Regions from separate parts of the Paenibacillus sp. FSL P4-0081 genome, predicted to be linked through region 4. Evidence: riboswitches for the same ligand, from Rfam matches in the RefSeq annotation. Region 4 holds a riboswitch; each other region holds the start of a gene.

Region 1 (8,111 bases), 650 kb from region 4:
TGATTTAATGGTTATAATTTTAGGGTTATGAATTTAATAGTTAATGTTTAAATAGGGTAAAGGGGTATCCGGGGAAAGTCCCCGAAAAAAGTGCAAAAAAATACCTCCCGCGCTAACGGGAGGCCAAGGAGATATAAAAAGGTTAGAATTAACAATTTGATTAGTTCCTATTATAACCTATTTGGTTTAGTTTGTCACAGGGGTAGGGATAGCAGAAATACATTCATGACAAACAATTTTACCTTTGAAATAGGTTACATTCTCAGCATTACCGCAGAAAATGCAGGCAGGCTCATATTTCTTAAGCATGATCCGCTCACCGTCCACGTAAATTTCGAGCGCATCTTTTTCTCCAATACCCAGTGTGCGGCGCAATTCAATTGGAATAACGACCCGTCCAAGCTCATCTACCTTACGTACAATTCCTGTTGATTTCATCATTACAATCGTTGCTCCTCTCAATTATCAAAAGCGTCAATATTCGACATTGTTCACTGTTTTATGATATTTATAATACCAACCATTCCCAAAACAGTCAACCTTTTTTGAGGCGAATTTTAAGGAAACTTTGAAGGAAACATTCATACCGCCATTGGTTAGGCATATATCCCAAAAAGAACCTCGAAAATATTTGTCGATTTGTAAATTGCTAAATTGTCATAATTCGACAAAGTACGACAATATTTATTATTATAACTGTAATTCCCCCCTATTTCTATGGATATTATTCAAAGGAGTTGATCTCATGAAGCAACCGCTGACAGAAGAGAAGGTATTTAAAGATCCGGTTCATAACTACATTCACGTCCAGGACACCATTATCTGGCGTCTGATTAACACCAAGGAGTTCCAGCGTCTGCGGCGCATCCGCCAGCTCGGTACCTCTTATCTGACTTTCCATGGCGCAGAACACAGCCGGTTTTCCCATTCGCTTGGTGTTTATGAAATTACCCGGCGGATTATATCGCAGTTTGAACGGAGCGGATATAAGGATTGGATGCCTGAGGAGAGTCTGCTTACCCTGTGTGCGGCGCTGCTGCATGATTTGGGACATGGCCCGTTTTCCCATTCTATAGAAGAAGCTTTTGAAATGGATCATGAGGACTGGACCTGCCGGATCATTCTGGAGGATACGGAAATCACCGCTATTCTGCGTGATGTAGCTGAGGATTTCCCCAATAAAGTAGCCTCTGTGATCTCCAAAACGTATGAGCATGAAATTGTTGTCAATTTGGTGTCGGGGCCGCTGGATGCGGACCGGATGGATTATCTTTTGCGTGATGCCTATTATACAGGGGTAAATTACGGAACCATTGATATTGACCGGATTCTGCGGATGCTGCGCCCCTATGACGGCCGGGTAGTTGTTAAAGAATCCGGGATGCATGCGATTGAGGATTACCTGATGTCACGTTATCAGATGTACTGGCAGGTCTATTTCCATCCGGTAACACGCAGCTCGGAAATTATTCTGCGCCAGATTCTCCGCAGAGCCAAGGAGCTGGTACAGGAGGATTATGGTTTCCGGTTCATGATTGAGCCGCTAAGTGATTTGTTCCGCGGGGATGTAACGGTGGAGCAGTACCTGCTGCTGGATGAGGCATTGATGCAGACAGCCTTCATGCAGTGGACGCTGGAGAAAGATGAAATTTTAAGCGACTTGTGCAGCCGGTTTATTCATCGTAAACTGTATAAATATGTGGAGATGGAGCATCTGGATACAGAGACAATTGACGAAATCCGCCGCAGCTTTGCCGGTGCCGGACTGCGTGCTGATTATGATCTGGAAATTGATTTTCCGACAGATCTTCCTTATGATGTATTCCGTCCGGGGGATGCTTTTGACAGCAAGCAGATTCTGCTTCTGGACCGTCATGATAAGCTGCGGGAGATCTCAGAGGTATCGGATATTGTACGCTCAATCAGCGGGATTCACCGAGGCAGATACCATCTCTATTTCCCGCAGGACAGGCTGCAGAAAGCCCTTCCACAGTTGCCGCCCTCCATCGCAGATATTTTTGCAAAATAACCTAAAATACTTGTAATTCATCATAGAAATCAAGGCGGAAAGGATGAAATATAATGCAGTTATTCGACACACATACCCATCTGGATGCTCCGCAATTCGACGAGGACCGCGAGGAGGTAATCGCCCGGGCGCTGGAGTCCGGAGTCAGTAAAATGATCAATATCGGTTTCAACCGGGAAACGATTCCGACAACGATGGAGCTCGCAGAGAAATATGATTATATTTATGCAGCGGTGGGCTGGCATCCACAGGATGCATTCAGTATGAAGGAGGGCGACCTCGAATGGATCGCATCGCTTTGCAGTCATCCCAAGGTAGTGGCCATCGGTGAGATCGGACTTGACTATTATTGGGACACCTCTCCTAAGGATGTGCAGCATGAGGTATTCCGCAAGCAAATTGGCCTGGCTCGTGAACTGAAGATGCCAATCTGTATCCATAACCGCGATGCCCACGAGGATGTAATCCGGATTCTGCGGGAGGAAAAAGCGGGTGAGGTTGGAGGGGTGATGCATTCGTTCTCCGGCAGCTGGGAAAGCGCCAAAATGTGTCTGGATCTCGGCTTCCATTTGTCCTTCGGCGGACCGATTACGTTTAAGAATGCCAGGGTGCCCAAAGAGGTGCTCGCCCAGACTCCTCTGGACCGGCTGCTGATCGAAACGGACTCCCCATATTTGACTCCGCACCCCTTCCGCGGCAAGCGGAATGAGACCGCACATGTAAGACTGGTAGCGGAGGCAGCTGCGGCAATAAAAGGGATTGATTTACAGGAATTGGCGGAAATTACGTATGCGAACGCACTGGAACGATTTGGGATTGTCTGAAAACGGGAGAAAAAGCGGTGAAAAATGAAGTATAGCCGATATATTAAACTTTTATAGTCTAAAAACGGCTGAATATTACAATATTTTAATCATTTTTTTACGTAAACGTGGTTGAATCGTCCTTTACAACATGCATCAAAACAGGATATCATCTTTTCAGTGCAGTGAGCTGTTGTTACTGTGACAGTCACTATTTCATGGATCGTCTCGCTGAGTCTCCGTATGGAGAACGGGGGAACCAATAAATGCCCTGCCGCATGCCCGTACATAGAGTACAACACAGAATTGCCGCAGACTTTATTTGATTTCTTCACGTGGTCTTTGGGGTGAATTTGAGGGCAACCGCCGTGAGCGGGTGACCTGAGATAGGGCGTCTCTCTTATGCCCGAACCCGACAGCTAACCCCGTAAGCGCAAGTAAGAGAGGAAACCTCGTGCATAAACATTCCCGCGTATTCGACACCGGAGAAGCCACGAAAGAGTCCTCTGTGAACTCTTTTTTGGGCTTTTTTTTGTTTTGAATAATGCGGATGTTCCCGGCATACTGTTATATAACAGATATCCGGAGTAGCTATGCCGAGCAGGCGATCCATGAGCAGGAAACGCTGGAGCAATGCGGGCGTATCCTGTTGCAATCTCAAACCTAGTTTCGTCAGAAATGATGCAGTCACCTTGATATAACTTGGACGACGGGGCTATGTAAGGAGGATGGAGAGAGTGGGCGTATTCCAACCAGAGGTATCCCATGATTCGCAATCATCCAGCAGGTCTTTCGCATTACGGTTGAAGCAAGTGAATCCTCGCGTACTTTCACTTGCAGGTGTGATATCGATTGTTATCGCACTGTTAATTCTGCTGTACGTACACGGTCAGAGTAATAAAGAAATTATTTTAGTTATAGACGGACAGGTACAGACACTGGAGACGCGGGAAGCGCTGCTCAGTGATGTGCTGGCAAAGGAACAAATTTCGCTGCAGCCGTATGATGAGCTATCTATTGGCCTTAGTGATGAAATACAAGACGGCGACCGTGTCGTAATCACCCGTGCGCAGAAGCTTGTGCTTACTGCAGACGGTGCAACCAAGACCATATACACCACCGAGGATTCGCTCGGAGATGCCATTACCAAGCTGGGTTACAGCCTGGAGGGCAATGACAAGATTTTCCCTTCGCTTGATACCGCAGTCACACCCGACATGGAAGTCAAGATTGTCCGTATTACCAAGCAGACCGTACAGCGGACAGTAAACTTGCCTTTTAAGGTCATCAAAACCGCAGACCCCTCTCTGTATAAGGGAGACGTAAGAGTTGCACAGGCAGGCAAGCCGGGCGCGATCATCCAGCATATCGAGAAGATATATCAGGATGGGGAGCTAGTCTCCATGAATATGGTCGGCAAGGAAGTTCAGACGGTAACCAAAGATAAGGTTATTGCTGTCGGTACCAAAGCGGTTCCGAAGCCTGTTGTAGCTGCTGCAACTACATCCAAAGCAACAACAACCTCCAAATCATCCAAAGTCAGTGCGAAGAGCAACAACGTCACGAGCAAGGCAGGCGTAGATTTTGAATACAAAAAAATGATCAAAAACGTATCCATGACGGCTTATTCCTCGGAAGAACCGGGAATTGGAACACGCACCGCCTCCGGCACACGCGTAACGGAAGGCCGCACTATTGCAGTGGATCCGAATGTAATACCAATTGGCTGGTGGGTGTACATTGAGGGATTAGGGTTTCGCCGAGCAGAGGATACCGGCGGTGCCATTAAAGGCAACAAGGTGGATGTTTACTACGATTCACTGAGCCATGCCCGTAATTTCGGCCGGAAGTCGCGGACCATCTATGTGATTGGACCTGTGAAGCCGGAGCTTAACTAAGCGGCAAGTCTTTTGCAAATTAGCGGTTTATAAGATATAGTGGGGGTAGCACTTACGGAATTTAGAGAGCTGCCGCTCATCACTTATACATTCTTTAGCCAAAAAGAAGGGGAGCGAATCCTCTTCTTTTTGCGTTTTAGAGTAAGGGAGTAAATTATTTATGATTAAAGAATTAATTGTCGTCGAAGGTAAAAGCGATACCGTGGCCGTTAAGCGGGCCGTAGAAGCGGATACGATTGAAACAGGCGGTTCCGCAGTGGACCGCAAGGTCATTGCGAAGATTACATTAGCCATGGAACGCAGAGGGGTTATCATCCTCACGGATCCCGATCATGCCGGAGAGCGAATTCGCAAAATTGTCTCCTCCAAGGTACCCGGATGCAAGCACGCATTCATTCCGGAGAAGGATGCTACCCGCAAAGGGGATATAGGTGTGGAGAATGCCTCGCCTGAGGCCATCCGCCATGCGCTGGAGCATGTCCACACTTCTTTTGAAGGGGCACCGGCTGTAATCGGGCTGGATGATCTTATGGCCGCAGGTATGATGGTACACGCACAGGCAGCAGAGAGAAGAATGCAGCTTGGCAATCTGCTGGGTATCGGTTATTGCAACGGCAAGCAGCTGTACAAGCGTCTGGCGATGTTCGGTATTACACGCGAAGAGTTCGCGCGCGCTCTCGCCCAAATTGATCAGGGAGGCATTACTTCATGAGCGACACTCTGAATATCTCATCCCCAACTAGAACCAAAGCAATCATACAGCGGTACGGGTTTTCGTTCAAAAAAAGCCTGGGCCAGAACTTTTTGATCGACCAGAATATTCTGGACAAAATTGTCGATGCCGCAGGTCTGGATTCTGCAGCAGGCGCACTGGAGATTGGCCCGGGTATCGGAGCCCTGACGGAAAGGCTGGCGATGACAGCAGGAGCGGTCACAGCGGTGGAGATTGACCGCAGACTGATCCCGATCCTCAGGGATGTCCTGTCACCCTATCCCCATGTAAAGATCCGCAATGATGATGTACTGAAGGTCAACATGCAGGAGCTGTTTGCCGAAGATTTTGCCGGTGTGGACCGGGTCAGCGTAGTGGCCAACCTCCCGTATTATGTGACGACCCCGATTCTCATGAAGCTGCTGGAAGAGAAGCTGCCGCTTGATAACATCGTCGTTATGATCCAGAAGGAAGTTGCCGAACGTATGGCTGCTTCTCCTGGGGGCAAAGAGTACGGAAGTCTTAGTATTGCCGTCCAGTATTACAGTGAGCCCGAGCTGGTCTGCATGGTACCCCGGACAGTGTTCATTCCGCAGCCGAATGTAGAATCAGCCGTCATCCGTCTGAAGGTCAGAGAGCGTCCTCCGGTTGAAGTTGCCGACGAGAAGCATTTCTTCGATGTTGTCCAGGCATCCTTCACCCAGCGGCGCAAGACGATCGCCAATAACCTGAAGGCCCGCTACTTCGCTGAAGAGGGGCGTGAGCGTCTGGAGGCCCTGCTGGCTGAAGCAGGGATAGAGCCGTCCCGCCGCGGAGAGACACTTAGCCTGGAGGAATATGCGCGGCTAAGCGCTGTCCTGCTGGCTGCAGGAATCGTATAATCAGCAGAAAACACTCCGGGTGATGAACCAACCGGGACCTTTGCCCATAACATGGGGTAGAGGTGGTGTTGTAATGAATTTAGGAGACTTGGTCATACGTAAATCTTATGGCGGCGATGTGACTTTCCGGGTAGAGAATATAGTGCAGAATAAAGCCGTCATCAAGGGGACGGAATTCCGGTTGCTGGCGGACTCTCCGCTGGATGATCTGGTGCAGGTGCCTCCTACCCGGATTACAGAGCGGGGGCAGCAGGCGCAGATCAAAGCCATAGAATCCCTGAGCTGGCTGCGTAAAGACCGTCAGGAGCAGAGCCAGCGCAGCGGAGAGAGTGTATCCGGGACCTGGACCCAATCTCCCAAGGAAGCTGCTTACTTTGAAGTGCCGGGTAAGGTGCTGCATTTGGATGGCGATGCGCTTTACCTGAAGAAAAGCCTGAGTCTGTATGAGCAGTTGCGCATACCCGCCGAAGGGCATCATATTCATGAGTCCAAAATGGCGGAGACCTTATACCGGCTGCTGCCCCGTGTGCGTCCGGATATCGTGGTGATTACCGGTCATGACGGAGTACTTAAGCAACAGCAGGGTTATGATCTCTACAGCTTGAGCAGCTACAAAAATTCACAGAATTTTGTTGCGGCTATCCAGGTTGCCCGGGAGTATGAGCGGAATTTCGACGCCCTGACGATTGTTGCAGGGGCCTGCCAGTCGCATTTCGAGGCGCTGCTGGGCACAGGGGCGAATTTCGCCAGCTCACCGGGAAGAATACTCATTCATGCCCTGGACCCCGTCTATATTGCGGCCAAGGCTTCATTCACATCGATCCGCGATACGGTCAATTTGAGCGATGTATTGAACCATACCATCAGCGGCAACCAGGGAATGGGTGGAATTGAGACCCGCGGGAGCTTCCGTATCGGGATGCCCCGGCTGCAGAATCTTGCTACCCTGAAGGTGGCGCCTTCGGTGCTGTAGCGGCGGATATAGAGAAGGAAGGATAAGCGATCCGGCTTATCCTTCCTTTTTTCATGGGCAGATTTGCGTTCAGCATTACCGATAACAAGGCGCTTAAGCCGGGACTACTTGCTTCTAAAAAAATTCCGTTGACAACTATTTTAGCATCATCTATAATTATTTATTTGCTTTGACAATGATTGTGAAAAGTTGTATAATGGACAAGGAAAGAGGTGGTCGTCAGGCAATGGCTAATAACGCGCTGTTGGAAATCAAACGCAGTCTCGAAGCTCACGTCGGTCATAAGATCACGTTGCGGGCTAACGGTGGTCGTCGCAAGACCGTTGAACGTACCGGTGTCCTGGAAGAAACGTACCCTTCTGTATTTATTGTCAAACTGGATCAGGAGCAGCAAACCTTCAAGCGAGTCTCCTATAGCTATGCCGATATCCTTACTGAATCTGTGGAAATCACAGTTACCGAAGACGATGGGCAGATGCGGATTATGTATATTAAAGCTTAGCGTCACGGACAGTCTCCCTGAAGGGGGGCTGTTTTTTGTTTTTCCGCTGCATGACCTGTGCCCCTTGGCCGCATACTACATAAGCAGTAGCTCATCATCCAATAGCATACAGGGAGGAATCCGTAATGAGCCGCAGAAGACGGGGCATGATGTCGGAGGAACTGAAGACAGAGCTGGCCAAGGAGCTTGGATTTTATGAAACGGTAGAGCAGGAAGGCTGGGGCGGAATCCGGGCAGTTGACGCCGGGAACATGGTCAAGAGAGCGATTCAGCTGGCTGAACAGGCTGCACGGAAATCGTAACGCCGTAAAGC
Region 2 (8,111 bases), 1.5 Mb from region 4:
ATGGAGCGCTTCTGTGCCATGGCCGGCGGCCGGGACGACATCTGGTATGTGACCAACCTGGAGCTGGTTCATTATATGAAGGCCTGCCGGGGTCTGGTTTTTTCTGCCGCACGGGATTTTGTATACAATCCGGGAGCTGCTGCCGTCTGGCTGGAGGTTGCCGGAACTGTGGTCGGGGTGCCTGGAGGACAGACTGTGGAGTTAGGCTGATTACAGGACTGGGATAGAGATAAGGAGGAATTACTGTGAAAAAAACGAATCAATCGCTGCACCGGCTGGCCGGAATCGATATTTCAGCCGCCGGTCCAAGATGTAAAATGCTGCTCGGTGATCTGGACGGGGACGGCAGGGCAGAGCTGCTGCTGGTTCAGCCGGATAACCGCCAGGATGTCCGTTATATTCCGCATCAGGTGCAGTGCCTGACTGCCTATGACTTGGAGGGCCGTCTGTTGTGGCAGACCGGGAGGCCGGATAAGGGTGCAGGCAGCTCAGGGTCGGATTATCCGGCCCAAATCTTCGATATTGACGGAGACGGCGCGCTTGAGGTGCTGTGTGTGATGGATGACCGGCTGCAGATTCTGGAGGGGGCGACGGGCAAGGTCAAGTCGGTCCATCCGCTGCCGGCCAAGGAAGCCCATGACTGCATCATTATTGCCAACCTGAAGGGCAGCGGACATCCTTCCGACATTATCCTCAAAGACCGCTATCATCAGCTGTGGGCACTGAACTCCAGCTTCGAATTGCTCTGGACCCATCAGGGCAATGTGGGGCATTATCCGTGGGTGTACGATTTTGACGGAGACGGGCGTGATGAGGTCATGGTCGGATATGATCTGCTGGATGCGGACGGAAAGCGGCTGTGGAGCTGCCATGATCTGGAGGATCATGCGGATTGCCTGTGGGTCGGCGATGTGAATGGAGACGGAGTGCCGGAGCTGGTGATCGGCGGCAGTGTGACGGTGATGTATGACCGTGACGGGCATGAGCTGTGGCGGTATGAAGGCTCCATTGAATCGCAGCATCTGGCGCTCGGACGGTTCCGTCCCGACCTGCCGGGTCTGCAGATTGCCGGTCTCGACCGTATGGTCCGTGAAGATGACGGCAAGGGCCTGCGCGGTAAAGACGCGATGTTTCTGCTGGACCAGTCCGGTCAGGAGCTGTGGAAGGAAGAGCGCACCACGGACGGCTGGCTGACGATCGTTGAAGCCGTAAGTCATTTCTGGAAGGATGCGCCGGATTATATTCTTGCTTACCGCCGGGGCGAAGCTGTGCTTCCCGCGCTCTATGACGGCTATATGAATATCGTTGCCCGGTTTGCCGAGCAGGGATACGCCGTGCATGGGGACCTGCTGGGCAGCGGGACCGAGCAGGTCATTATTTATACGGATGAGCTTGCGGCCGTCTATGCCGGCGAACCGCTCCCGCTGCAGGCGGTGCATCCCGGGCGGCAGCTGCCGCAGCCCAAGCGGCTGTACAGCTCCACCCTCTATCCCGGCGGTGAGGTGGCGTTGTGATAGGCGGTGAGGCAGGCAATGGAAGGGTGACGGTGAAGAGTGGTGAGGCAGCGAAGAGCGGGCATACTGTGGAGGCTGGCGGGACTGTGAAGAACAGCAAGACTGTGGAGGCTGGTGTTCCGGCATATTTTGATCCGCAGAATTCTATCGTGCGTACGGCTGGAGAGCATACCGAATCCGTGCTTGCGATCGTAGCCAATCGCTATATCGGTGCCAATCCGCCGCAGCCTCCAGTGTACCGGGTGCATCTGGAGGACAGCTTTCCGCGGCTATCCGACTGCCGGTATGAGATGAATCTGAAGGAACGGCTGCCGGAGCTGCAGGACGGGGAATTTGTCTATGTCTGGGGCAAGCTGTGGAGCGAAGCAGAGAGCGATATCCCGCTGGCTGTCAGCTGCTTCGGTCCGGTAACGGTCTATGTCAATGGCTCCGCCGTGTTCCAGTCCAATCTGAACGACGATGTATTTCCGGACCGCAGGGCCTACTTCCGGACCGGGCTAAGCCAGGGCTGGAACCATGTGCTGCTGGAATTCACCGCAGTCGGCACGGGCTGCGGCGGCATCTTCGGCACGGGCAGCGTGAAAGGCGCGCCGCTGCATTTCCTGGCCCCGACAGCCGGGCGCAGCGGCTGTGAGGGCTGGATTTACAGCGCGCCGCAGCAGAGCAGATGGATGCTGCAGCCGGAGTGCGAGCGCGCCGGCGTTCCTCAAGGAGGAACAGCAGCACTCCAGGCGGAGCCGCTGCAAAGCGCATTCCGCAGCGGCGCGGACGAAGCGGCGCTCGCGTCCCGCTGTGCCTGGTATCCGCAGGCCGGATGGCCGGATACCGTGGCCTGCGCCGGGAATCTCGCGCGTATCTTCGGCGAGGTTCCCGGCGCGAAGGCGCTGGCCTGGAGCCGGCTGGCGGTGACAGCGCCGGGCTTCACTGACACCCGGCTGAGCCTCCGCAGCCGGGACGTGGCGGCACTCCGGGTCTATGTGGATGGCAGGCTTGCCGCCATCCAGCCCGGGGGGAGTGCCGGGCTTGAATGTGTGCTGCCGCTGGGCTTCGGCAGCCATGATCTGCTGGTCGAGGCCGTCTGCGGCGGCCCGGACTGGGGCTTCCGGCTGGAAGCGGCGGACGCAGGGGGAGAAGCGGAAGCGGACACCGTGAACCTGGTCTTGCCGCATCCTGTGGAAGGGCAGGCAGGACCCTGGCTGTATCTGGGGACCTTCCTTGCATCGGCTGCACCGGAGGCTGCTGCGGCGGCTATGATGGATACTCCCTTTGGGGAAGGGGCGGAGAGCTGCTTCTGGCGGGTAGACCGCCCCGGCGGAGCGGTCAGGCCGTATCTGGAGAGCACGCTGTACGGACGCTGGAATTATCCGCTGGGCGTGACGTTATACGGGCTGCTGTGCACAGGGACAGTGCTGGATGATTCCCATTACACCGCTTATACCAGAGGCCATATTGAGCAGTGCACACGGCTTCATGAATATTCACTCTGGGACACGGGCCGTTACGGCGCTCCGGGAATTAATCAGCAGCTGGCGCTAATCGACTCCCTGGATGATTGCGGCTCATTCGGTGCGGCGATGCTGGCAGCGCACAGCGTGCAGCCGCTGCCTGGAGCAGCCGGGGCGGCAGAATACATTGCCCGCTACATTCAAGGGACACAGTCCCGTGACGAGGCGGGTGCGCTCTACCGCACCCGGGGCACGACCGATTTCATGCAGGGAACAATGTGGTGTGATGATTTGTATATGAGCACCCCTTTTCTGGTCCGGTACTATCAGCTGACCGGCAATGCTGCCTATCTGGATGACGCCGTGGCCCAGTTTCTGCATTACCGCGCGCGGCTGTTCCAGCCGGAGCTTGGCATTATGCACCATGTCTATGACTATAAATTCGGCAAGCCGAACGGTGTGCCTTGGGGCAGAGGCAACGGCTGGGTGCTGTTCTCACTGACCGAGCTGCTGGAGATTCTGCCGGAGCAGCACCCGCAGCAGCCGGAGCTGCTGGATTATTTCCGGGAGCTGTGTGAAGGGTATCTGCGGCTACAGGATGCAGCAGGGCTATGGCATCAAGTTCTGACGGATGCTGAAACCTATGCGGAGGCATCCTGCTCTTCAATGTTCGTGTATGCCTTCGCGAGAGGGGTACGCAGAGGCTGGCTGCTCAAGCCGCAACCCTACGCCGCTGCAGCAATACGCGGCTGGCACGCCCTTGCCGAATACTGCATCGACAAGCAGGGGAATGTCTACGGCGTCTGCCGGGGATCAGGCTACTCCTTCAATAAGCTCTATTACAAGGAGCAGCTCACCTGGCAGCTCAACGATACTCACGGAATTGGCATAGTACTGCTGGCCGGTATTGAAGCGCTGGAGCTTACGCGGGAGCTGGAAGCACAGAAACGATAAAGAAATTATACTGTATTGATAATATTTGCCGGCCGGGGCTGTCTAGTAAGCAGATTCACTGCTTACTAGACAGCCTCTTTGCTATGTAACAGCACTGCTCCAGAGAAACGGAGCAAGAAGGAGTAAATCATCGGCCGCTTAAGAACGAAAGCAAAGAATACGCCTTCATTCATGCAGGGACGGCATTTTTGGCTTCTTTTGTCAACCGCAGCGTTTTACATTAAATGGCTGCAGGCGTAAGATTCAAATCAACAACCGAATGAAATTTAACTGTTCTCAAATGGCTGAATTCCAGTAATGGGAACGGGGGAACCAACGGTGATTACGGCTTTTGCTCAGATAGCGGCCGCTCACCTGGGGTGAATCCTTGCTGCATGCTGTAACGGTGCTCCGGCAAGGTAGGGCAATCTCGCTGCCCGAATCCGTCAGCTAACCCCGTAAGCCTCGAAGAGAGAGGATGAGCGCCATGATCGATTAACCGACCACGGAGAGCCCTGCTGCTGCTGTGGTCTTTTTGCTGTGCAGGCAGTGGGGGAAGACGGTCTGAATCAAGAATAACAATTCATATAACAACGTAAAAAGTATCTTTATAATGTGATCTGAACTGCCTAAGGAGGTGATCGTTATCTTAACTATATTTATCGTGTGCTTCTGGGTCGGACTGCTCCTGCTCCTCAGCGGCGGACTTCACGGGCATAGCCTGGCGGGTCATCTGCATGCGGGGGGCGGTGACGCCGGGGGTCCGGGCTTTGTGCCTATACTCCCGCTGATGGTGTTTGTAACAGTCTGGGGCGGCTCTGGTTATGTGCTTATCCGCTTCAGCGGAATGAGCGTGCTTGCAGTAGTGCTGATCTGTACCATGATTGCCTTGCTGACAGGGTGTCTGATGTATGCAGTGCTGGCCCGGGTGATGACCCGGTATGACAGCAGCATGAATGAATTGGATTATGAGCAGGCAGGGCAGCTTGGATACATCAGTGTGCCTGCAGCGGATGGGGCAGCCGGGGAAATGAAATATGTGCTGCACGGAACGATGCGCTCCATTGGAGTGCGGGCAGCAACCGGCCAGCAGCTCGTGAGGGGCGACAGGGTGATTATTTTGAAGGTGGATAAGGGAATGGCGGAAGTAACCCTCTTCGAGAGGGAATTCGGAGAAGTATAAATGACGGGGAGTGTCGGACCAAATGGTTATTCTTTATTTAATCTCAGGCATTGTTGTTGTTATTCTGCTGGCTTTGTTCAGTATCGTGACCGCTTATAAAAAAGTCCCGCCCAATCAGGCGATGATTGTATACGGTCTCGGCGGTAAAAGAGTGGTGCAGGGCGGCGGGACGTTCGTCATCCCCGGCTTCCAGAACAATAAGACCATCTCGATGATGCTGATGAGCTTCGATGTCATTCCGGCGCAGGCGATGTTCTCCCGGCAGGGCATCAAGCTCAACCTGGAGGCGGTCGCCCAGATAAAAATCAAAAGCGATCCCACCGCTATTCTGACGGCCAGTGAGCAGTTCATCGACCGGCCGGAAGAAGACCGCGAGACGATTATCCTGCATTCGGTGGAGGGCCACCTGCGCGGCTTAATCGGGCAATTGACGGTGGAATCCATCCTAAAGACGCCTGATGAAATCAACAGCAAGATGAGGGAGACCTGCTCGGAGGACCTCGACAAGATGGGGCTTGAGGTCGTCAGCTTCACCATCAAGAAAATTACGGATGACAAAGGGTATATCGACAATATGGGGGTTCCGGAAATTGAGCGCATCCGCCGCGATGCCAGCATTGCCAAGGCGGAAGCGGAACGCGACATTCAGATCAAGCAGGCCGAGGCGGAGAAGGAATCCTCCATTGCCAAAGCCAATGCGCATCAGGCCACCATTGAAGCGGGAACCGCCGCCCGCGCGAAGGAATCCCTGTTTGAGAAGGAACTGAACATCAAGCAGGCGGATTTCAAGCTGGAGACAGAAGTGAAGAAGGCACAGGCGGATCTTGCGTATGAATTGCAGCAGAACAAAATTAAGCAATCGCTCGTTACCGAACAGGTCAAAATCACGCAGATGGAAGCGGAGGCCAACCGCACAGTCCGGGAAATTGAAGTCGAGCTGAGACAGCGGGAGCTGGAGGCAACGGTGATCAAGCCTGCCCAGGCGGAGAACCAGGCTACGGTCATGAGAGCGGAAGCCGCCAAGCAGCGGCAGATTCTTGAGGCGGAAGCCGAGGCAGCGACAACGACCAAGCGCGGACTGGCCACGGCGGAAGCTGAGCTGGCGAAAGGGAGAGCGAATGCGGAGATTGTCCAGCTGGCCGGAGCGGCGGAAGCGGGAGCCCTGGAGAAGAAAGCCGAAGCGTACAAACAGTTCACACAAGCTGCGCTTACCGTGGAATTCCTGAAAATACTGCCGGAGCTGGCTGAGAAAATTGCTTCCCCGCTCGCCAAGGTGGATAAGATTACAGTGATTTCCCAGGATGGAGCTACCTCAGGCGTGAACAAAATTACCGGTGATATCGCCAAAATAATGGCCCAGGTTCCTGAGTTGACCCAGACGCTTACCGGTATGAATGTGACCGAAGCGCTCAGCGGACTGCTTGGCCGGGATAAAGAGCAGTAATTCATATACAGCAGCAATAAAGCCGCCGTTCTTTCGTTAATGGAGAATTGCGGATTTATTGCTTTTTTGTGTGCCGGTTATTCTCACTGGTCACAGACGTGAAGCTGGATTTGTAGTAAACTGGAAGGAATGTACTGTCTGCTCGCAATTATTCTACAGAAAAGAATGTGATATATTTATGCAGCTTCAGGCTCGACTGCCGGCCAAAAAATGGCTGGAGAAGTACCTTTCCGGGGAAGGGATGGATTACCGGCAAATTGTAGCTTTATTTATTCCGATCCTGATTGACCAGGCTTTCATCATCGGGCTTAATCTGGTAAACACTGCGATGATCAGCTCATCCGGCATGGCGGCGGTCAGTGCGGTGAATATGGTAGATTCACTGAATATATTCCTGATCAACGTATTCGTTGCCATTGCTACCGGCGGGACAGTGGTCGTTGCGCAGTACAAAGGCAGCGGCAACGACCGGATGGTATCCCAGGCTACGGCGGGTTCGGTTACCTCGGTATCGCTGATCGCCGTGGGAATCGGACTTCTGCTCATGGGCTTCCACACGCCGATACTGAACCTGCTGTTCGGAACAGCTTCCGCCGATGTGCTGGATAATGCCCGGATCTACATGATCGGCAGCAGTATTTCTTATCTGGGGATCGCCGTGGTTCAGGCTGTGTGCGGTGCGCTGCGCGGCGTCGGCAGGACGCGGGCTTCGCTGATGCTGTCGCTGATCATGAATCTGCTGTACGTACTTCTGAACGTAGTCTTCATTAACCTGCTGCACATGGGTGTGCTGGGGATGACGCTGGCGGTCAATATCGCGCGGTATGCGGGCATGATCTTTGCCCTGGTGTACCTGTTCAAGATTGACACGGTACTGCGTGTGCGGGTCCGCGACCTGTTCCATGTTCCGGTCTCTATGCTGCGCAGAATTATGTTCATCGGCGTTCCATTTGCAGCTGAGCAGATGTTCTTCAATGGCGGCAAGCTGCTGACCCAGATTTTTATTGTTAGTATGGGCACCTATGCGATTGCGACCAATGCTATTGCCGGCTCGCTGGCGATGGTGTTTCAGATACCGGCCAGTGCGTTGTCTCTGACGATCGTGACGGTGGTGGGCCAAAGCATCGGGCGGGGGGATGTGGCAGATGCCAGAAAATTCATCAAGTCCTTCCTCTGGATCGGTTCAGCCTCGTATGCCTTGGTCGCCCTGCTCCTGATGCCGCTGTTCCATCCGCTGGTGTCAATCTTCTCTCCGCCTCCTGAGATCATTGACGACTTGTTTGTAGTCCTGCTGGTGAATGCTATTGCCCAGATTCCGCTGTGGGCGGTCAGCTTCATTCTGCCGTCCGCGCTGCGGGCAGCGGGGGATTCCCGCTTCACCTCTATCACCTCCATGCTGTCGATGTGGCTGTTCCGGGTCGTATTCGGTTACATTCTCGGGATCGTCCTAGGCTACGGTGTGCTGGGGGTCTGGCTGGCGATGAACTGCGAGTGGGCCGTCCGGGGATTTGTGTTTCTATGGCGCTTCAGAGGCGACAAATGGTTTGCGCATAAGCTGATATGAACGCTGTGGCTGCTGATCTAAAGGCTGT
Region 3 (8,111 bases), 580 kb from region 4:
GCTCTATTTTCACCTTTACCCCAATGCATTCGCTTCCGGCAATACAACCTTTATGAAGGAATCCGGAGGAACGCTCCGGGGCGACTCCATGCCTGCGGGCGGATACGGCAGCCTGACGCTGACGGATCTGCGGACCTCCGAGGGGATTTCGCTAATGCAGCGCACCCAGTATGTGCAGCCTGACGACGGCAATGTGAATGACAAGACCCTGCTTAAGGTCCACCTGCCCCAGCCGGTAAACGGTGGTGAGAGCGTAACACTCAAACTCCAGTTTGAGGTCAAGCTGCCGAAAATATTCGCCCGTATGGGAACCGCCGGCAACTTCGTCATGGCCGGCCAGTGGTTTCCCAAGCTCAGCGTCTACGAGCCTGCTGGCACAAGGGGAGTACAGGAGGAAGGCTGGAATCTGCATCAGTACCATGGCACATCTGAGTTCTACAGTGACTTCGGTATTTACAATGTAACCATCTCCGTCCCGTCCGATTACAAGGTTGCCGCCACCGGATTTCCGGTGAAGAACGCGCGGCTGGTACAGGACCGCAAAATCTATCAGTTCTACGCAGATGATGTTCATGACTTCGCCTGGGCGGCATCGCCGGATTTTGTGGTTGCCGAGAAGGCCTTCTCCGCGCCGCAGGTGCCCGGAGTAAAGATCAAGCTCTATCTGGACCCGCTGCATAAGGATCTTCAGGAGCGCTACTTCCAGGCCGCAGAGGCTGCCCTGACCGCCTTCAGCAAGTGGTATGGCCCGTATCCTTACTCCACCTTATCCATTGTAGTCCCGCCTGAATCTGGCAATGGGGCCGGGGGGATGGAATATCCGACGCTGATCACTGCCTTCGGTGCTGCCGAGGCATCGCCCGGCACTTCGCTTGAACGGACCGTGATCCATGAGATCGGTCACCAGTATTTCTATGGCATGGTCGCCAGCAATGAATTCGAGGAGGCGTGGCTGGACGAGAGCTTCACCTCATATGCCGAAGACCGGCTGATGGAGCAGGAATATGGCGTTGCCTCAAGCCTCCCGCTGCAGTCCAGTCTGGTCTCCTCCTCGCAGCCGCTCAATCTGGAGACGTGGAAATACACCGGAGATGATGCCTACACACGCAATGTCTATATCCGGGGCAAGCTGGTGCTCCGTGACATCGAACGGTTAGCAGGAGCCAAGAACATGGATGCCATTCTCGCTGCTTATGCCCGTAAATACCGCTTCAAGCATCCCTCAACCGCTGACTTCCAGAAGATTGTGGAGAAAGTAACCAAGCAATCCTGGCAGACTTATTTTGACCAGTATGTCTACAGCGGCGGAGCCCCTGATTTTGCAGTAGACGACATCAGGCTCACGGCTAAACGGGACGGCGGCAACGGAGCGGGGATTCAATATGATGCTGTAGTTGAGGTAAGTAACAAGGGCAGCCATTACGGGGATGTCCCTGTAAAATTTATTTTCTCGGACGGGTACTCGGTTCAGCAATACTGGAACGGCGAAGGGAAGACAACATCGTTTGAATTATCGTATAAAGCACCTCTGGTCTCCGCCGAGATTGATCCGGGACATTCCATACTGCTGGAGAGCAAGCATCTCAATAATTTCAGAATGGCGGAGCTTGAGCACAATACTCTTTCCCGCTGGACGCTCAGTGCGACGACACTGCTTGAAACCCTGCTCGGAACTCTTGTCTGGTGAGGTGAAGGATTGTGAAAATTTCGATAACCCGCGGTTGGCACAGCATGAAAGAGCAATTTTATATCCTGATTCTGCTATTTATCTACCGGCTGTTCTGGGGCTACTTCATGTACAAGTTCATTAAAAGCGCCGTCGTTCCGGTACTGCTGCGCTATCCGGATGCGAATGCCGGCGGCAGTAGCATAGGCAGGCTGCTGTATTATATTGAGGGGCAGGCTGCGCTGCACACGGACCCGGACGTCCGGCAATGGCTATGGCTGCTCCTGGCACTGACTCTGTTGCGGCTGCTGCTCTCCCCCTTTATCCGGGCGGGCCTGCTGCACGAGCTTCACCAGGAACGTGCCGGGGAGCGCGGACTGTTCTTTTTTCCCGGGATGAAGCGTTATGGTCTGCCTGTACTGCTGTTCAGTCTCGTTGAATGGGCGCTGGCCCTTCTGCCGCTCTATTGGCTGCTGCCGAAGATGTACCGTCTGCTTCTGAACGGCATTCTCGATTATCCGCTGCTGCTGACGCTCGTGCCTTATGTGCTGGGCTGGCTCGTCTACCTCTTCCTTATCCGCAAGCTGCTGCTGTATATGCAGTTCGGTTATACCGCCGGCACGGGCATGTTCACTTCGCTGCTGGTCTGTCTGAAGGTGCTTCTCCACTCCATCGGGATATCCGTCATTATAGGCGCAGGAAGTCTGCTGACGCTGATCCTCTGCAGCGCTGCAGCGCTCTTCTGCCCCGGCCTCCCGGCCCTGTTCCTGCGCCAGGCAGCTCCACTGCCGTCCACCCTATTCAAAATGTGGGGCATAGCCGCGCAGTATCATCTCTGGTCCAGTAAATCATTCCCACAATAATCGGCCGCCAAAACGGCATACTAAAAGAGTCATCGCCCCTCTGGTGAGGTGCATGACTCTTTTTTGTTTACAGCTGCGACAAGTGCATTTGCAAAACTGTAAATCCTTTGGTACAATGATGCCTGTACTACTAGTAACAAATTTGTAATCTTTCAAATGGAATGAAGCAGCTATGTAACCGAAGCCTTTAACCTTATGTCGATATGTCACTATTCTGGTGCACAAAACGCCGAATTCCCTGCACCGGGGAGTGGGGGAACCATATTTTGGGTGAATTGATCTCGCTTTAGAGGGGTCATAGGGGAACCTTCTACCGAATCCTTAAGCTAACCTCGCAGGCCTTGGAAGGAGTACATCTTTTGAGAAGTCAGAATTTTAAGAAGAAATGCACCGCAGCAGCGCTGGGTCTTGTGATGGTATTCACACTTGGAGCAGGCAGCGCTTTCGCAGATTCCAAAATGGATACTGTGATCTCAAAAACCATTGGAACGTCATATAAAACCGGGGGCACCAGCACCAGCGGCTTTGATTGTTCCGGATTCACCAAATACGTATTCAAGAGTATCGGCCTTACCCTGCCGCGCACCTCTAAGGCACAGTACAGCGTTGGAACAGCCGTATCCAAGAGTAATTTGCGTTCCGGTGATTTGGTATTCTTCAATACCCTGGGCAACGGAGTTTCCCATGTCGGTATTTATGTCGGCAATGGCAAATTCGCACAATCCTCCACTTCGCGTGGTGTAACCATCAGTTCGCTGAGTCAGGCATACTGGGCCAACCGCTACGTTGGCGCTAAAAGAGTGATGAGCACAACAGCCTACCAAGCTGTCGCTTACGATTGAACCCTTGAACATTTCCTCGAATATTCGTACCTCTAACAACTAAATGTAACTTATACGAGCCCGGTTTTGATTATTGCCGTAATCATTTCCGGGTTTTTCCTTTTCCTTATTCTACCTTTTACACTCATCTGCAGGCCCTGAAACACCTTTTTATCCCAAATCCAAAGAAAAATCCATCAATAGCTCACCTGCTGCGTAAATATGAGTCTTTCTATGCAGCTATAACTCTAAAAAACGCAAAAAAAATGCATTAATATGTTATAAGTGATTGCCAAGCGCCCTAGTCTTTGCTACAATTATCGCAGTGAGCTTTTAGTAACATTTTTGTAATTATTGAATCGCTTTTAACAAAGGTTTTGTCATGTATTGAATAACAGCTAATCCTAATCAACAGTCGTGCCGAGTTCCCTAAAGATTTAGGGAAACGGGGGAACCAACTTTGGGTGAATTGACCTCCTATTCTAAGAGGGGTCATAGGGGACCTTCAACCGAACCCTTAAGCTAACCTCGTAGGCATTTGGAAGGGGTATTTACTTTTGAAGAAGAAGCTAGCAGCCGCAGTACTAAGCTTTTCCATCATCTTCACCATTGGAGCAGGAAGCGCTTTCGCGGATTCCAAAATGGATAAAGTTATCGACAAAGCCATCGGGACCAAATACGTATCCGGCGGTGTATCCACGAACGGTTTTGATTGCTCCGGATTTACAATGTATGTTTTTGATAAGATCGGAATTAACCTGCCCCACCAATCCGGCTCCCAATATGAGATGGGCACTGCTGTATCCCGCGATGAAATGAGACCGGGCGATCTTGTATTCTTCAATACAAGCGGCAAAGGCATTTCTCATGTCGGTATTTATGTTGGTGACGGTGAGTTCGCACATGCTTCTTCCTCGCGTGGTGTAACCATCAGTTCGCTGAGTGACAGCTACTACGTCAACCGCTACGTTGGCGCCAAACGGATTATGAGTACAGATGCTTACAAGACTGTGGCTGCGGATTCCGAAGAGAATGACGATGTGCAATAATTTGTCCTAAATATAAGCGCTTTTCCAGGATTTTTGCCGAAATCTTGGAGGAGGGCTTATTTTTTTGTCTATAAAATTACTTACCCCGCTCTATATTTGTAAAACACCAATTTCGCTCTTTCATAAAATATTTATTGGCGTTTGTCAAGTTCCGGTCTTTCTGCAAGGTTTTTGCGTCGAATCCGGCTCGTTTTGTATATAATATTTATAGAATGAAGTAATGTTCCATTGAAAGGAGGCCTCCGCTTATGATAAGTTCCCCGGTAACTTTTTATGTTGTTCCTATGGAGTCGCGGCATGCTGCTGAGATCTGTGAGTGGAACTACAGGCCCCCGTATAATATTTACGGCTGGATGCCCTGGGAGCAGATGCAGGCGCTCGGTGTTGAATTCGGTGATCCGCAGCTGCGCAGCGAGCAATACGTTTCCGTTGTGAATGGACAGGGAATCCTGTGCGGCTTCGCCCAGCTGTTCCCTATGGAGGGTGTAGTCCGGCTTGGAATCGGCATGCGGCCCGATCTGTGCGGTCATGGCATGGGACATCTGTTCATGAAGGCCATCGTTCAGGCGGCTTTGCAGCGTTATCCGGAACGGGAGATCGATTTGGAGGTACTGACCTGGAATCAGCGGGCCATCCGTGCTTACCAGAAATGCGGATTTACCATAACGGATACTTATGAACGCAGAACCCCAACTGGCGATAAGCCATTTTATTGTATGGTCTATGAGAAATAGCATTCCACTTCTGTATGTTTGCAATTTTCCCAGGAGTTTCGTTCATTTTTTTGACACAAATACTATGATAACGCTTCACCATCCGGTATAATGAAGGAAGCAGCTTACATGGAGGGACGGATGCAGATGCAGAAATGGATCATGAGCGGTTTGTTTTTTGCCGCCTGTGCCTTTGCCGTGGTCTTAATGTTTACCCTGCCCGGCAAAGCCGAGGTGGCTGAAGAGAACAAACCTACAATGCCTGAGGTTGTGCTGGACGCAGCCGGCGCGGAGGCCCTGGTGAAAGCCAACTGCATCACCTGCCACGGGGATCAGCTTCAGGGCGGTGTAGGGCCGAACCTGCAGCAGGAGGGCGCACAGCATGACGCGGCGCAGATTTACAGCATTGTGACCAAAGGCCGCGGGCAGATGCCTTCCTTCAAAGACAAACTAGCCCCTGAGGAAATTGCGAATGTCGCGTTATGGCTGGCCGAGAAGAAATAATAACATGCCCAAAGCAAAATGCCCGCTGCAAAGGATACCCTGGTATCCCTGCACGGGCATTTTTATGGATCAGGCGGTACTGTCATTTCCATAAGGATCCTGTCCTCTAACGGTTTTTCTCAAAAGCCTCGTTAATTTCATTAGCCTGGCGTATATCCAGCTTCTCCACATCTGCAGGCAGACGCAGGATAACGGTCTTGTAGTCAATGGTGATATGCGGGTGATGGTCGAACGCTTCCGAAATCGCAGCAACCTCATCCACAAAAGCAATTCCCTTCATATATTCATTGAACATATATTTGCGCACCATAATATCCTCTTCCAGTTTCCAGCCTTCCAGCTTGCCGATCTGCTCCCGCAGTTCTTCCTCTGTAAATGGCAATTTGTTTCCTCCCTTGCTTAATTAGCTATATCACAGCAGTCCTGTCTTTCAAATAAAACATCCCTCAGCTTCTTAAAGTCCAAGGGATGTGCCGGGCCAAAGATTTTTTTCGATTTAATGTATTCTTAAATCCCGGCGAATAGTACTTCTCATCCCAATTTTAACATGGGCTGATGCCTGGGACAAACTCCGGCTCCGCAGCTGCTTCCGGTCTACACCAGAACCACCGATGCCAAATCCTCGTCGCCGAGCAGAATATTGATGCGGTGCGTTTCTTTATCGTACATTACAACCCCGCTTCCGACCTTAATCACCGGCTCATTGCCCAGTGCGTAGAACAGATCCTCCGCAAGCGCCTCCCAGACCTCCAGCTTCGACTCCTCCGGCAGGTTCTCCCACTCCTCAGGCTCCATTTCGAAAAAAATATACCCGTCGGAAATCCGTCCGACTGCGCCTGTCAGTTCAACCAGAATTTCACTGTAATCTCTGCCATGCTTAACTCCCACGTCAATCACTCCGTTTTCTTCGCTGATGAATAATAACTTACCTTATCCATTATAGCCGAAAAAATCACTTCACAAAAAAGGGAATGCTGTCGATAAATAAGAATATACGTGATTTGGTTACGTGCAGAGTGTCCTCCCGCGGTTCAAGGATGATAAACGCGGTATAGTCGGATCACTTCTTAATTCTCATGGACGAGGTGCATAAATGGAAATTTCAACAATACTAGGACTGGTTTTTGGTCTGATCGCAGTAGTCTGGGGGATGGTACTCAAGCATGCTCCGCTTGAAAGCTTGAACAATCCCGCCGCCTATGTAATTATCTTTCTTGGTACGGCCGCCTCAATCTTCATGGCCTTTCCCATGTCGGAAGTCAAGAATTTCCCTAAGCTGCTGAAGATCCTATTTGTGAAGAAAAAGATGGTCGGCAAGCCCGAACTGATTACAATGTTTATGGAATGGGCATCCATCACCCGCCGTGAAGGACTGCTTGCATTGGAATCCAATGTCGATGAAATCGAAGATAATTTCCTTAGAAACGGTATGCGGATGATTATCGACGGCAATGACCAGGAATTTGTCCGCGATGTATTAATGGAAGATATTCACGCTACAGAAGATAGACATAAAGCCGGCGCCTTAATCTTCTCCCAGGCCGGGATGTACGCACCTACACTGGGGGTACTCGGGGCTGTTATCGGGCTGATTGCCGCCTTGGGGGATATGAGCAATATGGATGTCCTGGCCCACGCGATTGCCGGAGCCTTCATCGCTACTCTGCTGGGGATATTCACCGGTTATGTAATGTGGCACCCTATGGCCAACAAGTTAAAACGAATTTCCAAACGCGAGATTGAAGTCCGCCTGATGATGGTAGAAGGTCTGTTGTCTATCCAGTCGGGGGTCTCCACCATTGCTATCAATCAGAAGCTTTCCGTCTTCCTTACTCCGTCCGAACGGGCCAAGCTGAGTGAGAAGGAGGGCACCTCGAATGAGCAAAAAGACTAGGCATGAGGAGCACGAAGAGCATGCCGATGAATCCTGGCTACTGCCCTATTCCGATCTGATGACCCTGCTGGTTGCACTATTCCTGGTTATGTATGCCATGAGTGCTACGGACGCCCAGAAGTTTGAGCAAATGGCCCAGGCGTTCAATTCAGCGCTCAGCGGCGGTGGCGGCGTACTGGAATTCCGCTCGGATTCACCTACGAGTACTCAACTTGACCAAGGCAATAAGGATAAAATGAATAGTGTTATAGATAAAAATACAGGAACCGCCGAGATCTCCAAACTTCGTGCCAAAGAACAGGAGGATCTGGAGAAGCTTAAGGAGCAATTCGATCAGTACATCAAGAATAACGGAATGACTGATCTGCTCAGTACGAAGCTGAATCAGTCCCAGTTAATGATTACGATCAGCGACAACGCCTTATTTGCTTCGGGACAGGCTATGGTCAAGGATGACTCCCGCCAGCTGGCCAAGTCAATCTCGACGATGCTGCAGCAGTTTCCCGATTATGATATATTAGTGCAGGGACATACGGATAATATTCCTATCTCCAATAGCAGCTACTCCTCCAACTGGGATCTTAGCGTGGCCCGTGCCCTT
Region 4 (8,111 bases):
CTGAAATGTTAGTATCGGCTTATGAAGCTATATTTGGAGAAATACAAGCGGTTCCAGCCTCCAAGCCAAAGGATACGGAAGATATCAATGCATGGAAATCGAGCGGATTTTTCTTCTGGTCGGAGTCTGGGAACTTTGAGCCTGGAAAAACCGGCAACTGGGATGATTGGTCTTTTATGCCGGCGATTGTTTATGACGCTACTCTTCGGTCAGATATGAAGCTGCAAGAGTCTAAGGCACCGTATGGTTCGGTTGTAGCTGCACTGGCCGCCCTGATGTGGTTGCCGAGAATGTAATGCTGCAGTATGGCTTGGAGTTCACTGATGCTTTTGATACTACAGTTGATTTGGATAAGATGTTAGATCATTTGGATAAAGGGAATATCTTATATGTCATGTTTAGGGAACTGGACATTCCAGAGGGACACTCGTCTATGATCAAGGGCTACTGGAAGTTAGGAAACCATGTCCAGTTCATCGTCTCTGACCCGAATTACAACATGATGGGGCCTTTTGGCTATCTGGAATATTTAAAGGATGCCGAGACCGTGTTGCTTGATATGGAAAGGCATCTACCGAGGTATTATATAATACCTCCGGGAGAATAGGAGGAAATGAATGATGAAGAAAATTATATTCGCATGCGTCATCTGTGCTTTCTTCCTTGTGGGATGTAGCAGCAATAATGAGGCGAACCCAGATAAAATAAGTCCCGATGAGAATCTGCAACATACGTTGGAGCAATACATGCGGGCCATCGCTAATAAAGATGCTGAAACTTTGGTCGAGTTATACGGCGGCAGCTACCAGGGGCTCATGAATTTATCTCCTGAAACAGATCCTGACGATGAGCAAGAATTATTCAATCAGTATCTGGAGCTGATTCCTGACATCTCCCTTAAAGAGATTGTTGATCAGACCGAGGTAAGCAAGGATGAATGTAAATTCGTGATTACGTTAAAGCATGAAGACGGAACCTTGTTCCAGACACAGGAGTTCGACACAATCACTGATAAGTTCACCTACACAGTTAAAAGAGTTGACGGTAGATTAAAGGTAATGGAAGTCCCTCCATATCAACCCTAAGGTTGATATGGAGGCTTTAAGGAAATGATAAGGATTTCGGTAGCTGGCTGATAAGTTTTCTCTTATATACTTAGCTCAGTACAAACAGATAATCGTTTTAACAATAAAGGAGTGGAGGTATTATTTTGAAGAGAACTATTTTAAAAAAGTCAGTAATCGTTAGTTTGAGCTTTATGCTATTGGCTATTTCAGCAGGCTTTAGCCAAGACCCAAAAGCTTCTGCTAATTCAAACACCCAGGTTAACACGAAACAAACTCTAAAGGTGCTGTACGAAGACAAATATTATTTCGATGAGAACTTGTTCAAAGCGCAATTTCCCGATACTCAGATTCAGGAAGTGAAATGGGATGGGAAATCAGACTTAAAAGCTTTTATCGCCAAGCAATCGCCAGATGTTGTCATGTTGAACACCCTTGAATATAAGCAGATGTCCAAGGAGAACCAGTTAGCAGAACTGGGACAGTTAATCAAGAGTGACAACTATAACACTGCAACCCTATATCCTGGATTGTTGGACGCACTCAAAGTGAATGGAAAGCTCTACGGGCTAAGTCCGCGCTTCAACACAGAATCCCTTTTTTACAATGTAGACTTATTCAAAAAATATAATGTCCCCTTACCGAAGGACGGAATGACTTGGGAAGAAATACTGAAACTATCCGCGAAATTCCCAACTAAAGGAAATAAGGACACCCGTATCTGGGGACTTCACTATCCGCTTGATAATTACACCTATTTGATCAATGATATAGCAACTTCTGAAGGGTTAACCCGTTATAATCCTGATACACTTAAAGTAACTATGAATACAGCCGCTTGGAAAAGGGTATTCAGTATGGCTATCACTGCGATAAAATCCAATACCATAGAAGGCTCAAATAAAAGTGGATATGATGTGGACCCTTTCCTTATGGGAAGAGCGGCTATGACAGTAAGTACGACTAGTATGAATACTTTAAAGGGGGTAACTGCAAATAAATCTGCTATAGCAAAGTACAAACCGTTTACCGTTAAAATTGCTGCGGGTCCTGCCGATCCTAAGAACCGGAACATGACACGAAACATTCATCTTGATTCAATCTTTGCGATTCCGGCTAGTTCATCTAATAAAGATCTTGCTTGGGATTTCGTCAAATTCTATAACGGAGCGGATTTTGCTAAATTTAAGTCCGAGATGCTTTCAGATTATTCCCTGTCACGGATGGATTATAGTAAAGAATACAAAGGATTTAGTATGGAGGCCTTCTATAAATTAAAACCAAACCTGGAAACACCACCATATGTTAATCCAATAGGAGTTCCATTTAACAATGCACAGTATTCACTTATCCTGCAGAGTGAAGTTAAACAGGTAATAAGCAACAAAAAGACACTAGACAAAGCGCTGGCTTCCATTCAAACACAGGTTCAAAAGAGCCTTGATGAGGCTGTGAAAAAGCAAAAAGCGAAGAAATAACCCAGGCCCCATTCTTAGATAGCTTCTATCTGAGAATGGGTTCCTTTTTGTCCGCACTTCTCAGCCTTATTTAAGGAAATGATAAGGATTTCAGTAGCTGGCTTATAAGCTTTCTATTCTATACTTGAGTCCATCCAAGTGAATAACCGTTTGAAATAACAAATGAGTGGAGGCTTTATTTTTGAAGAAAAATATGATACAGAAGATCATGCTTACTAGTTTCAGTGTGATGTTGATCGGTACCTCAGCAGGTCTTGCCACAGGTCAACTGGTTTCCGCAAATTCGAATAGCCAGGCAGATACGAAAGATACTTTAAAAGTATTGTATTGGAACGCTGATGATTTCAATAGGACGTACGGGAACCAGTTCAGTAAGAACTACCCGGATACAGACATCGAAGTCTTTGCACCTACAGGTTCAGGTTCGGTTACAGATTACAATTCGGCGATCCAAAAGTATTCACCGGATCTTGTAATGCTGCCCCCCTATGATTACCAGCAAATGTCTAAAGATAAAAAGCTGGCAGATTTAGAACCGTTAATTGAACGGGATCAGTATGACATGACAACAGTGTACCCTGGCTTGCTTGCTGAATTGAAGGAACAAGGCGGCGGCAAACTTTATGGGTTAAGCCTAAAGGTGGAGTCGTATGCTCTTCTGTATAATGCGGATTTATTTAAAAAGCACCATGTTAAAGCACCAAGTGACGGAATGACGTGGGAAGAAATATTGAAACTTGCTGGTGAATTCCCTACTACAGGAGATAAGAACACCCGAATTTGGGGTCTAAGCTCCTTTGGGTCCAGCAATTTGGTAATGGATATTGCCAGAACAGAAGGATTAACGTATATTGATCCAAATACTCTTAAGGCTACTGCGAATACAGCGTCGTGGAAAAATGCCTATCGCCTGTCTGTCGAGGCTACGAAGTCGGGGGTACTTGACGAAAGAATCACTCTGTCGGGCAAAAGTTACCTGGAAAGCAGCCCGTTCATTATGGGACGATCCGCTATGATAGTAGCCTCTATCAGTCAGCTGCAGTCCTTGCAAGCAGCAAATAGCAATGTAAAGAATTATAAACCGTTTACGCTTGGTATGGCTGCCGGCCCTGCGGATTCTAAGGACCGGAAGTCAACAGGATATGTGTTTGGTTCTGAGATTTTGGCTATTCCAGCAGGTGCATCGAATCTGGATGCCGCTTGGGAGTTCATTAAATATTTCAATGGGGATGACCACGCTAACGAATACTACAAACCTAACAACTCTAATAATAGTATAGGTGCACCTCTGTCCCGCATGGTTAAAGAGTATTCTGGTTACAAGCTGGATGCATTCTATAAATTAAAACCTAACTTCAATTCATCTATTACAAGTTATGCGCTCATGAACAAGTCACCAGATTTGGAATTGGATTTTTGGTCAATACTATCTGAAGAACTGACACAGGTAGTAAACGGGAAGAAAACATTAGACAAAGCTACTGCTGCAATTCAAACACAAACACAAGCTGCTGCTGATAAAGTGGCAAAGGCTCAGATGAAAAGGTAATTAACACAATGTGTTTCTGAAATCAGGATCATTTAATCATCAACTTACCAGATTGGAACACACATTATTACAATTCCCTTCTTTTCTTTCACTAAAGGCGGGCCGAATGTTAGTTTCTAACGGAAGCAACCTGATAGATTTCACGCAAGGGATGCTAACGGGTATAGGCATTGTGGGTATAGTGGTGACCATCATAGCCTTTGGCAGATATCAGAAGCGCAGCCAGTAAACATAGATCAAAGCCCATTCGCCGGGGGAGGCGGGTGGGCTTTTTTTACTTATGCAGACAGTGCGCTTGGAGCGCTATCCTTCCTTTTTACATTTTACAAATAAGAAGTTTATGGAAGGTTTGTTTTTCATATTCTTACCGGGCTCATCTATTTCTGATATCTCGACCAGGCCATAGTTGGCAAAGTCTTGTTGAATGGAGTCAGCATCATAAAAAAACATTTTCACTCGGTCCATGATTTCGAAATAGTCTGTATCCAGTTGGACGCCCTTACCGTACATTGGTGCTTTTTTGGATACCGTTGTAAAGACCATATATCCTCCCGGCTTCAGCTGATTATAACAATCCTGAATGAACTTCTCCCGCTCACGCTGATCCAATAAGTGAATCAGTGCATAGCAGAAAATACCGTCATAGAGTTTGTTGTCAAATGGCATGTCGGTTACCGAGCCGTGGTAAACATTCATATCCAGCCCGCGCTGCCTCGCCAGATCAATCGCTGTTTGCGAAATTTCAATACCAGTAACATCTATACCATTGTCCATAAAAACCTTTGCATTTCTGCCATATCCAATGCCGGGAATCAGGATGTCTTTAACATTCTTTTCAAGGAAAAAATCCTTGGTTAAGATTGCCGAGTCAGAAGGTTCAAATCCCCACATCGTTTGTTTTTCTATGAAGCTTGCTTCCCAGAACTCCGTCATAGCCCGATCTCCTTTAATTACACTAAATAGTTATTACGGACATATTATATCTACGATAGAACCAATTTGCAATGTTATTGTTAACCTTCGTATTTTAGCTAAGTGATGATCCGGAGTTGAACAGTGTGGTAGTGAGCTATCTGGATGATTTCATTGCGAAAGTGCACATGTGGTGTTCCGGAGATACCTCAGAAAGTAAGACGATAGATGAAAGGAAGGCTCTGTATGCTGAAATCAGCAAGGAGACGGCAAATATAACAGATTACGAAATTAATGAAATGAATAAAATAAACGCTGATGAATACGAAGTGGTAGTGGACAGGTCCTGGGATAACGGGAGTGATGATACCGCTGTCTATTCAATGATTAAAATGATGGGATATGGAAGGTGGATGACCTGTAGTGATGAAACGGGCTTATAAATAATGCTGTTCTATAGAGTGATCACAAACCACTCTAAACTGGTTAAACCCCCGCAGATAGTGTACCTTAGTAATATTAGTAATTAGGAGTGGTGATTTTTTGTGAAAAAAAGTAGACAAACCCCCGTGCTGGTCGTGGTCTCCATCCTGCTGATCATTATCAGCAGCCTGATCCCGTCGGACAAATCAACCTGGCTGGGAGCACTGCAGACCATCTTGCTGGGCGTCGGGCTGCTCGGATGCTGCATGGCTTTTTGGCGGTTCGCCAAGGGCGGCAAGGGCAAGCGCTGATTTCTGGCACTGGAACAGATAGCATAGCATTAGCAAATGGAGAGCCGTGGCGGATGCTGCGGCTTTTATTAATATGTACGACGTCAGCGGATTTACTCTATGCAGCGCTTGCTACGCGGACTGAGAGGACCTTATTTTGTGAAAAAGCCTGCTTTTTTGCCCGTTGCGGACTCAGGCGCGCTTATATTGTTCGAAGGAGCTCAAAATGAGGCGAAACTGGTTAGTTAAGGTCCTCTGAGTCCGCATGGATCGCAGTGGCATGATTGAGTCTATTGTTGCAGGCCTAGCCATCTTCCCTATTATCCCGCCGACGGACGCGGGACAGCTGGCCGCGCAGCAGCCATCTGTTCGCGAATCCCTCTGAGCTGCGCTTTCAGCTCAGGAACGCTTCGCTGCAGGATGAGGCTGATCTCGGGCAGCGGCAGCTGGATGCCGTACCATAAGGCGCTGGCGATCTGATCCTCCCAGGTGAGCAGGGCAGAAGAGCAGCGGCCGCGGTCTTGAGCAACCAGCGAGCATTGCCGGATGCATTCCCTGTAGGCGGCAAGGGAGTAAGCATCTGCTTGGATGCTGCCCTTGAGCCAAGGCTCATAGAGTGCCGCGAATGTAGCAATTGCGGCTTGATCGGCGCGGGCGCCCTTCTCCAGCAGGAGACAGCTTAGCGCATAGATGGTTCCGCTATATTGCTCAATATAGCTGGTGAATCCGGCAGCGGGAACTGCATTGGACGATAATGGGTCTGGCATGTGGACACGTTCCTTCCTGAATGTGGGCGATTTATAGTTTGGATATGTAGTTGATAGGTTTGCCGAAATGCTGATCCGCCGGAATAAGTGCGCAAAAAACCGCAGACAGAGGAGGACCTCTGCTGCGGTTTTGTTACAGGCGTAAGAAGCCTGGGGCAAAATCGTGGCGGATCAAGATCTCTCTCTTTACGCTTACGGGGTTAGCTGTCGGATTCGGACGGTGAGAGTCGCCCTACCTTTTGAGACTGCGTAATTGAAGTCTCCTTCGGATTCACCCCAAGTAGGCCTGCGGCCTGATGGTTCCCCCGTTTTCCGCTTGGCGGAAATTCAGCGTGCATTCACATTATCGCTGGTAACTTTCAACACGAATCATACCCTTTCAGGATTGTCTTTGTAAAAATGGAAAAGAGTGCTTCTGCGCCGGATTTGCAATAAATTGCTGCTTCGCGAGGAATATTGGAGACTAAAACCATATATGTGGCCGATTATCATCCGTTTATCTCGCTCAATCGCCGTTTTTTATTTTTGGGAGGTAGCGGTGAGGGAACTCCGGAAATATTAATGCGTTAGACCGGAAACGCCGTCGATATTGATTTTTTGTGAAATGGCGTATTAGTGAGTAATCGGGAGATAATGAGAGATTGAAGATGAAGTAAGCGTTACCCGTCTGGCAAATAGATTCGTGAATGTGTTATTAGAGTAATTATGGCGGTTTACAATTTGTACCTGAATTAGAGCCTGATTCTACGAAAAGTGTACCTTTCTAGCCGCACAAACTATACATCCGGGAAGGCCTAATTCCCGCTTCCCGAATGCTTGACTTGGACCCTACTCCAGGGATTATCATTTGATTCTGTAAGGGCAGACGGTCAGTAAATTACCAAGACTGAAAGCCAAACTAAGAAGCTGGATTAAGAAGCTAGATTAGGAAGGAGGCCAGCAGCCAATGGAGCCTGTTTTTACGATCGCCGAGGTAGCAGAGCGGACAGGACTCAGCCAGGATACCATCCGCTATTATGAGAAAATCAAGCTCCTGCCCCCGGCAAGCCGCAAGGAGAACGGCCAGCGGGCATACAGCAGGCGTGAGCTGGACCGGGTGCATTTCGTCGCTATTCTCAAAAGAACCCATATGCCGCTGCGCACCATTCAAGAATATATCAGGGCTTCAGCGGAAGAGGACTACGAGGAATGCTACAGTGTGCTGGACGGGCATAAAACGTTGATTGAAGAGCAGCTTACGGAACTTACGGCGGCACTGGAGCTTATGAAATACAAGCTGAAGAACTTCCGGGAGCTTAAGGACGGCAGGTTCATCGCGGAAATGGAACAGAGGAGGAACGAAGTGTGAAAATTGGGATGAATACGGAGCTGAAAAGCGGGATGAGTAAAGAGTCGAACAATGAGACAAACAATGAGGCGAGTAATACGAAGTTTATGCAGCGACCGATTCCTTCCGGATGGGGTCCGGACACTACGGCAGAGCAAGTAATCCAAGGCCATAATCTGAGCGGTAAAATAGCGGTCGTGACCGGCGGCTACTCCGGCCTGGGCCTGGAGACCACACGTGTCCTGGCTGCCGCGGGGGCCACTGTGATAGTTCCCGTTCGGACACCGGAGAAGGCCCGGCT

The links. Region 4 has a riboswitch for cyclic di-AMP ahead of P40081_RS03065 (hypothetical protein). Riboswitches for the same ligand answer to the same signal wherever they lie in the genome.
Region 1: it holds a riboswitch for cyclic di-AMP, as region 4 does, so the genes downstream of both, P40081_RS00150 (resuscitation-promoting factor) here and P40081_RS03065 (hypothetical protein) in region 4, are expected to answer to the same signal.
Region 2: it holds a riboswitch for cyclic di-AMP, as region 4 does, so the genes downstream of both, P40081_RS09245 (NfeD family membrane protein) here and P40081_RS03065 (hypothetical protein) in region 4, are expected to answer to the same signal.
Region 3: it holds a riboswitch for cyclic di-AMP, as region 4 does, so the genes downstream of both, P40081_RS00495 (C40 family peptidase) here and P40081_RS03065 (hypothetical protein) in region 4, are expected to answer to the same signal.

What each region holds. Positions count from the first base shown of each region.
Region 1 is NZ_CP009280.1:28,882-36,992, forward strand. Features, by position in the region: gene P40081_RS00135 (AbrB/MazE/SpoVT family DNA-binding domain-containing protein) at 187-441, opposite strand; gene P40081_RS00140 (HD domain-containing protein) at 746-2,029, shown strand; gene P40081_RS00145 (TatD family hydrolase) at 2,083-2,853, shown strand; cyclic di-AMP (ydaO/yuaA leader) riboswitch at 3,052-3,281, shown strand; gene P40081_RS00150 (resuscitation-promoting factor) at 3,570-4,730, shown strand; gene rnmV (ribonuclease M5) at 4,891-5,442, shown strand; gene rsmA (16S rRNA (adenine(1518)-N(6)/adenine(1519)-N(6))-dimethyltransferase RsmA) at 5,439-6,323, shown strand; gene yabG (sporulation peptidase YabG) at 6,397-7,296, shown strand; gene veg (biofilm formation stimulator Veg) at 7,523-7,798, shown strand; gene P40081_RS00175 (small, acid-soluble spore protein, alpha/beta type) at 7,924-8,100, shown strand.
Region 2 is NZ_CP009280.1:2,169,410-2,177,520, forward strand. Features, by position in the region: gene P40081_RS09230 (polysaccharide deacetylase family protein) at 1-210, shown strand, start outside; gene P40081_RS09235 (hypothetical protein) at 318-1,514, shown strand; gene P40081_RS09240 (glycoside hydrolase family 88/105 protein) at 1,511-3,913, shown strand; cyclic di-AMP (ydaO/yuaA leader) riboswitch at 4,186-4,372, shown strand; gene P40081_RS09245 (NfeD family membrane protein) at 4,530-5,075, shown strand; gene P40081_RS09250 (flotillin family protein) at 5,098-6,519, shown strand; gene P40081_RS09255 (MATE family efflux transporter) at 6,698-8,083, shown strand.
Region 3 is NZ_CP009280.1:99,792-107,902, reverse strand. Features, by position in the region: gene P40081_RS00510 (M1 family metallopeptidase) at 1-1,687, shown strand, start outside; gene P40081_RS00505 (hypothetical protein) at 1,732-2,529, shown strand; cyclic di-AMP (ydaO/yuaA leader) riboswitch at 2,747-2,885, shown strand; gene P40081_RS00500 (C40 family peptidase) at 2,943-3,371, shown strand; cyclic di-AMP (ydaO/yuaA leader) riboswitch at 3,759-3,902, shown strand; gene P40081_RS00495 (C40 family peptidase) at 3,908-4,399, shown strand; gene P40081_RS00490 (GNAT family N-acetyltransferase) at 4,648-5,133, shown strand; gene P40081_RS00485 (c-type cytochrome) at 5,260-5,616, shown strand; gene P40081_RS00480 (4a-hydroxytetrahydrobiopterin dehydratase) at 5,723-5,998, opposite strand; gene P40081_RS00475 (hypothetical protein) at 6,211-6,504, opposite strand; gene motA (flagellar motor stator protein MotA) at 6,710-7,510, shown strand; gene motB (flagellar motor protein MotB) at 7,494-8,111, shown strand, end outside.
Region 4 is NZ_CP009280.1:682,620-690,730, forward strand. Features, by position in the region: gene P40081_RS03020 (hypothetical protein) at 1-296, shown strand, start outside; gene P40081_RS03025 (C39 family peptidase) at 296-607, shown strand; gene P40081_RS03030 (hypothetical protein) at 618-1,085, shown strand; gene P40081_RS03035 (ABC transporter substrate-binding protein) at 1,211-2,542, shown strand; gene P40081_RS03040 (ABC transporter substrate-binding protein) at 2,724-4,091, shown strand; gene P40081_RS39680 (hypothetical protein) at 4,198-4,320, shown strand; gene P40081_RS03050 (class I SAM-dependent methyltransferase) at 4,395-5,024, opposite strand; gene P40081_RS03055 (hypothetical protein) at 5,150-5,446, shown strand; gene P40081_RS03060 (hypothetical protein) at 5,549-5,737, shown strand; gene P40081_RS03065 (hypothetical protein) at 6,037-6,483, opposite strand; cyclic di-AMP (ydaO/yuaA leader) riboswitch at 6,659-6,826, opposite strand; gene P40081_RS03070 (MerR family transcriptional regulator) at 7,430-7,831, shown strand; gene P40081_RS03075 (oxidoreductase) at 7,864-8,111, shown strand, end outside.